Linked DNA regions of Roseobacter denitrificans OCh 114. The protein of the gene in region 1 binds, or shares a complex with, the protein of each later gene. Links are inferred from orthologs where the notes say so. Each region holds a gene or a part of one and is shown in the gene's direction. Other genes may lie near its edges.

The links.
Region 2: the proteins of carA (region 1) and carB are in contact, whole or in part, in a solved structure (PDB 1KEE), measured with the Escherichia coli proteins. The link is inferred for Roseobacter denitrificans OCh 114 from one-to-one orthologs.

Annotation. Positions count from the first base shown.
Region 1 is NC_008209.1:1,874,586-1,877,681, reverse strand. The notes cover bases 162-2,938. They hold carA (glutamine-hydrolyzing carbamoyl-phosphate synthase small subunit), read left to right. Parts: upstream 162-858; coding sequence 859-2,019; downstream 2,020-2,938. Other genes in these bases: RD1_RS09075 (glycosyltransferase), read left to right, coding at 2,125-2,938; RD1_RS09085 (GatB/YqeY domain-containing protein), read right to left, coding at 173-631. Outside these bases: more of RD1_RS09075, read left to right, coding at 2,939-3,096. UniProt on the Escherichia coli protein: Small subunit of the glutamine-dependent carbamoyl phosphate synthetase (CPSase).
Region 2 is NC_008209.1:3,356,483-3,360,664, forward strand. Bases 72-3,934 are described here. They hold carB (carbamoyl-phosphate synthase large subunit), read left to right. Parts: upstream 72-374; coding sequence 375-3,734; downstream 3,735-3,934. Other genes in these bases: RD1_RS16050 (alpha/beta fold hydrolase), read left to right, coding at 72-277; RD1_RS16060 (hypothetical protein), read left to right, coding at 3,887-3,934. In the rest of the region: more of RD1_RS16050, read left to right, coding at 1-71; more of RD1_RS16060, read left to right, coding at 3,935-4,182. UniProt on the Escherichia coli protein: Large subunit of the glutamine-dependent carbamoyl phosphate synthetase (CPSase).

The DNA of each region.
Region 1 (3,096 bases):
GTTTATGTATTCCTACGACGAATACACACTGTTGCGGCTGCGTCTGGGGCGGTGGGATCCAGAGTCCAGCCCGAAACCTGTACACGCACAGATCAAGCCGTTACCCTGTAAAAAGCTGCTGCGCCGCGCAAAGCAGATCGTGGGGGTTCGACCATCTCGGATAAAAAGCTGATCAGCTCAAACGCTCTTTGACAGTCGGGCCAATCTTCCCGAAATCCATCTGGCCAGTGTACTTGGCCTTGAGCGCGCCCATGACCTTGCCCATGTCACGGATACTTTCGGCTCCTATCTCGGCAATCGCCGCATCCACAGCCGCGGCAGCCTCTTCGTCGGACAGCTGTTGCGGCAAGAATTCCTCGATAACCGTGACTTCCTGACGTTCCCGCTCTGCGAGGTCAAGGCGCCCGCCCTCTTCGTAGGCGCGCGCGCTTTCGAGACGCTGTTTTGACATTTTCCCAAGGATCGCGAGAACTTCTGCATCGCCCACGCCCTCGTCATTGCCGACAGCGCGCGCGGCAATATCCTTGTCCTTGATTGCCGCGTTGATAAGGCGCAGCGTCGACAGACGATCCGCTGCCTTGTCTTTCATCGCCTGTTTCAACGCGGTCGAAACCTTCGTGCGCAAGTCCATCGCTCACATTCCTTTTTGACTGTCCTGCGCCAGTAATCCGGTTGCAGGAAAGGCGCGGTAAGTCGCAGACATTACCCAAAGCCCGGCGGCGCCGCAACACCCGTCGCTGCGTCATGTCGTTCGCATCAAACGTGCGGCCAGCAGGTGCCAATCCGCTTGACCCGATCTGCCTGCCCGTCTAGGTATCGCCAGATTTTGCTGGCTCCCCTTTCCGGAAAGGACATCCCATGACTGTCCCTGCAACCGACCGTCCTACCGCCTGTCTGGCGCTTGCGGATGGCACTCTGTTTTACGGGATGGGATTTGGCGCAACGGGCCAGACCGTGGCTGAGCTCTGCTTCAACACGGCCATGACCGGCTATCAGGAAATCATGACAGACCCGTCCTATGCCGGGCAGATCGTCACATTCACCTTTCCGCACATCGGCAACGTGGGCGTGAACCCGCAGGATGATGAAACGGCTGATCCTTTCGCGGCGGGGATGGTTGTGAAATGGATGCCGACGGAGCCGTCGAACTGGCGGGCCATTCAGCATATTGATGACTGGTTGACGGCCCGAGGACGCATTGCCATAGGCGGTGTCGACACGCGGCGTCTGACGCGCGCGATCCGTCAATCCGGCGCACCGCATGTGGCTCTGACACATGATCCGGACGGCAATTTCGATGTTGAAGCGCTGGTGGCAGCAGCGCGCGGCTTCAGCGGGCTGGAAGGTCTCGACCTTGCAAAGGAAGTGACCTGCGCGCAATCCTACCACTGGAATGAAATGCGGTGGGCCTGGCCCGAAGGCTACAGCCCGCAGACCGACCCCAAGCACAAGGTTGTCGCGGTTGATTACGGCGCCAAGCGCAACATCCTGCGCTGCCTTGCAAGTGCTGGCTGCGATGTGACCGTGCTGCCGGCAACCGCAACTTATGAGGATGTGCTCGCGCATAACCCGGATGGTGTTTTTCTGTCCAACGGGCCGGGGGATCCGGCGGCGACCGGCGCATATGCCGTGCCCATGATTCGCGGTGTTCTGGACAACACGGACCTTCCGGTCTTTGGAATTTGCCTTGGCCATCAGATGCTTGCCCTCGCACTTGGTGCGCAAACCATCAAGATGAACCACGGACATCACGGGGCCAACCATCCGGTCAAGGATCACGATACCGGGAAGGTGGAAATCACCTCGATGAATCACGGTTTTGCGGTGGATGCGCAAACCCTGCCTGATAGGGTCATCGAGACGCATACATCGCTGTTTGACGGGTCCAATTGTGGGATTCGCGTGGATGGGCGGCCCGTTTGGTCCGTGCAACACCACCCCGAGGCAAGCCCGGGTCCGCAGGACAGCTATTACCTGTTCGAACGTTTCGCCAAAGCGATGGCGGAGCGAGCCGCATAGGTCGCATCAAAGGCACTCTCTTAAGTTGAATAATGCAGGTTTAACAGTTCATTAACCGCGATCTGCAAGATTGCATCGTCCACCAACGATGCAAGGCAATCGACGATGAATGACGTTCACCTGCGTTTGTCTGACAACAAGTCCAACGCGCCCCCGGTAACACACCCGCCCATTGGCCGGGTGCTGCTAGATCAGGGCAAGATCGCATCAAATGATCTGACCCATGCGTTGAACTTGCAACGTCGCATCGATGCGCCCTTGGGCGACATCATGATCTCCGAAGGGTTGATCAACAAAAAGGATGTGTTGAGCGCGCTGGCCGCACAGGCACGGGCAGAGGGTGCCGATCTGGAACTGGACCCTCCTGAAATGGAGATGGCGAACCGCTTGCCTGCTTCGCTCTGTCTGCGCTTTGGCGTGGTGCCCTGGCGTGAAGATGCGCGCGCGCTCTATGTAGCCACCAGCAGCCCGGCGGGCTTTACGCAATTGCTGGATGCCTGTGGCCCTCAGAGCCGTCAGCTTTTTCCCGTGATTGTTGATGACGCGCAGATTCAAGCCCATCAGAGCCGCCTTTATGGCAATGAGCTGGCACAGGGGGCGGCGGTGCGTGTCCCGGCGCAGGAAAGCTGCCGCAGTTGGGCAGACCGCGGGCATCGCCGTCTGCTCTGGGCCGCCATGGCCTTCTGCAGCCTTGTGTCTGCGCTCGTTTTTGCGCCCGCGTGGTCTGTCACTGCGCTGGCCTTGTGGGCCGTCATCACGCTGCTGATGACCAGCACCCTGAAAGCGGCCGCCTTGTTCATTCACCTGAGCGGCGCGCGCGCGGTACAGGGTGCGCGCGCATCCGGCAAACCATTTCGCATGCCGCGCGTTTCCGTTCTGGTCCCCCTGCTCAAGGAGAAAGAGATCGCAGGCCAGTTGATCGCGCGCCTGAGTCAATTGACCTACCCCAAATCCCTTTTGAACGTTGTGCTTGTTCTCGAAGAGGGTGACACGCTTACACGCCAGACCATCGCACGCACGACATTACCCGACTGGATGAGCGTCATTGAGGTGCCCGAAGCAGGCGGATTGACCACG
Region 2 (4,182 bases), 1.5 Mb from region 1 along the record:
TGATCTGGGCGAAAAACGCTGGCGGTTGAATCTTGCAACGCTGGAAGCTGAAATGGATAAAATCATGTCCTTTCCGCAGTTCGACACGCGCTTTGACGGCCCCACGCTGTTCTTGAGCGGTGCAGAGTCCGACTACGTTCAACCGCAGCATCGACAAACCATAAAATCGCTGTTTACGCGGGCGCAATTTGCGAAACTGCGCGGCGCAGGCCACTGGCTGCACGCCGACAAACCCCGCGAATTCGAAACGGCAGTGCGTAGCTTTTTCGCAAGCTGAGGTACAATCCCCCTTTCCCCTTGCACGTCAGCCCGGCTTGCCTATAACGCAGGACAATTTGGACGCATATGGCGTTTTGAAAATTGGGGGCCTGATCATGCCGAAAAGAACCGACATCAACTCCATCATGATAATCGGTGCCGGCCCCATCGTCATCGGTCAGGCGTGTGAATTCGACTACTCAGGCGCACAGGCCTGCAAGGCCCTCAAGGAGGAAGGCTACCGCGTCATCCTCGTCAATTCCAACCCCGCCACGATCATGACCGACCCCGAATTGGCGGATGCGACCTATATCGAGCCGATCACCCCCGAAATGGTCGCAAAGATCATCGAAAAAGAGCGCCCCGACGCGCTGCTGCCTACCATGGGCGGGCAGACGGGGTTGAACACATCGCTGGCGCTCGAAGAGATGGGCGTGCTCGACAAGTTCAACGTCGAGATGATCGGCGCGAAACGCGAAGCCATCGAGATGGCCGAAGACCGCAAGCTCTTCCGCGAGGCGATGGACCGTTTGGGTATCGAAAACCCCAAGGCGGCGATTGTCACCGCCCCCAAGGATGCCAACGGCAAGAAGGACCTGGCCGAAGGGGTGCGTCTGGCGCTCGACACGTTGGAAGAGGTGGGCTTGCCCGCGATCATCCGCCCGGCATTTACAATGGGCGGCACCGGTGGCGGCGTGGCCTATAATCGCGACGATTACGAAGCGATCTGCCGGTCCGGCATGGATGCCTCCCCCGTCGGACAGATCCTGGTGGATGAATCCCTGCTGGGCTGGAAAGAGTTCGAGATGGAGGTGGTGCGCGACACCGCCGACAATGCGATCATCGTCTGCTCCATCGAAAATGTGGACCCAATGGGCGTGCACACCGGCGACAGCATCACCGTGGCCCCTGCCCTGACGCTCACCGACAAGGAATACCAGATCATGCGCAATCACTCGATTGCCGTGCTGCGCGAGATCGGCGTCGAAACGGGCGGATCGAACGTGCAATGGGCGGTCAACCCGGTCGATGGCCGTATGGTGGTGATCGAGATGAACCCGCGCGTGTCGCGCTCCTCCGCGCTGGCGTCCAAGGCGACGGGTTTCCCGATTGCCAAGATCGCGGCCAAGCTGGCCGTCGGCTACACGCTGGATGAACTGGACAACGACATCACCAAGGTCACGCCTGCGAGCTTTGAACCTTCGATTGACTATGTGGTCACCAAGATTCCGAAATTCGCCTTTGAGAAATTCCCCGGCAGCACGCCCAATCTGACCACCGCAATGAAAAGCGTGGGGGAGGCGATGTCCATCGGGCGCACCATCCACGAAAGCATGCAAAAGGCGCTGGCGTCCATGGAGGAAGGGCTCACAGGGTTCAACGAGATCGACATTCCAGGTGTCGGGGTCGGGCATTGGGAGGTGGAAGACGCAAACAGGGCCGCCATCGTCAAGGCGATCAGCCAGCAGACGCCGCAGCGCCTGCGCACCATCGCACAGGCCATGCGCCACGGGCTGACGGATGAGGACATATATGGCGTCACCATGTTTGATCCGTGGTTCCTCGCGCGTATTCGCGAAATCATCGATACGGAAAAAGACCTGCGCGAAAACGGCCTGCCCACGGGTGAAAAGGCACTGCGCAGCCTCAAGATGCTTGGCTTTAGCGACGCACGTCTTGCACAACTGACCAATCATAGCGAGGCAGACGTCAGAAAGATCCGCTTGGATCAGGGCGTTGCCGCGGTCTTCAAGCGGATTGACACCTGTGCGGCGGAATTCGAGGCGCAAACACCCTATATGTATTCGACCTATGAGGCGCCCGTCTTTGGCGAGGCCGAATGCGAAGCCCGCCCGACGGACCGCAAGAAGGTCGTGATCCTCGGCGGTGGTCCGAACCGCATCGGACAAGGGATCGAGTTTGATTATTGCTGTTGTCACGCCTGCTACGCCCTGACGGAAGCGGGGTATGAGACGATCATGATCAACTGCAACCCCGAAACGGTCTCGACGGATTATGACACCTCGGACCGGCTGTATTTCGAACCGCTGACTTTCGAGCATGTAATGGAAATCATGCGGGTTGAGCAGGAAAACGGCACGCTGCACGGTGTGATCGTGCAGTTTGGCGGTCAAACTCCGCTCAAGCTTGCCAATGCGCTGGAAGAGGCGGGCATTCCGATCCTCGGCACGACCCCGGACGCCATTGATCTGGCCGAAGATCGTGAACGGTTCCAGCAGCTTGTGCAGAGCCTTGGTCTCAAACAGCCGAAAAACGGCATTGCCCATTCTGATGCCGAAGCCCTCGAAATCGCGCAGGACATCGGCTTTCCACTGGTGATCCGCCCGTCCTATGTTCTGGGCGGTCGCGCGATGGAGATCGTGCGCGATCAGGCAAGCCTTGAGCGCTATATCTCGCAGGCGGTCGTTGTGTCCGGTGACAGCCCCGTGCTGCTAGACAGCTACCTGACCGGCGCGGTCGAGCTTGACGTGGATGCGCTGAGTGACGGGACGGATGTGCACGTAGCAGGGGTGATGCAGCACATCGAAGAGGCGGGCGTGCATTCGGGCGACAGTGCCTGCTCGCTGCCCCCCTATTCGCTGAAACCTGAAATCATCGAGGAAGTCACCGAACAGACACATGCTCTGGCCAAGGCGCTCAACGTGGTTGGTCTGATGAACATCCAATTCGCAGTCAAGGATGACGAAGTCTACCTGATCGAGGTCAATCCGCGCGCCTCGCGCACAGTGCCCTTTGTCGCCAAGGCCACGGATTCGGCCATCGCCTCGATCGCTGCGCGCATCATGGCCGGCGAGCCGCTGCGCAACTTCCCACTGCGCCCTGCCTATGATGCAGATGCCGCCTACGAGGACGTCTTGCCCTTGGGGGACCCGATGACGCTGGCCGATCCGAACATGCCCTGGTTCTCCGTCAAGGAGGCGGTCTTGCCCTTTGCGCGCTTCCCCGGTGTGGATACCATTCTGGGCCCGGAAATGCGCTCCACCGGTGAGGTGATGGGCTGGGACCGTGATTTCCCGCGCGCTTTCCTCAAGGCGCAGATGGGCGCTGGCAACCCGCTGCCCACAAAGGGATGTGCCTTCATTTCGATCAAGGATGCGGACAAGACCGACGAGATGCTGGATGCCGCGCGTCTTTTGCTGGAACAAGGTTTCACACTGGTCGCCACCCGCGGGACCGCGAAATGGCTAAATGCGCATGACATGGCCTGCGGCGTCGTCAACAAGGTCTACGAAGGCCGCCCCGACATCACCGATATGATGAAGGATGAGGCGATCCATCTGGTCATGAACTCCACCGAAGGGGCGCAGGCCGTGGACGATAGCAAATCGATCCGTTCCATCGCGCTTTATGACAAGATCCCGTATTTCACGACCGCGGCAGGCAGCTATGCAGCAGCGCTCGCCATCCGTGCACAAGCTGATGGCGATGTGGGGGTCAAAGCACTGCAAGGCTGACATGCACCGTTGATGTAACGCGTTGAAATCCTTGATTTCAGGCAGTGCCACGTGATGCAGTGTTTTCGCATGACGCTTTAAAAGGCTTGCGCCGTCATGCGTTAAATGCTGATCTGAACGCCTACAGCCCATCACCAATATCGAGGTTTTGAATGCGCATTTATCTTTGCCTGACAGCCACTGCCCTCAGCACCGCTTGCGCCCCCTTGATACAGCCGACAGAACCGACCGAAACCTCCCTGCCCTTTTTTGGCACAGGGTATCCGGCACAGGGTGATCCGTGCCGCCGGCTGGGAGAATCCGCAGAAACGATTGATTATCTTGACCATACCGCCGATCTGGTCGGATGCCCGGTGAACCTCAGTACGCTGGATGATTTTGTCGTTCAAACCGGCGCGGTGGAGGTTTTCCGACAGGACGGTTTTGTCGTTTTCTCCATACCGACCGG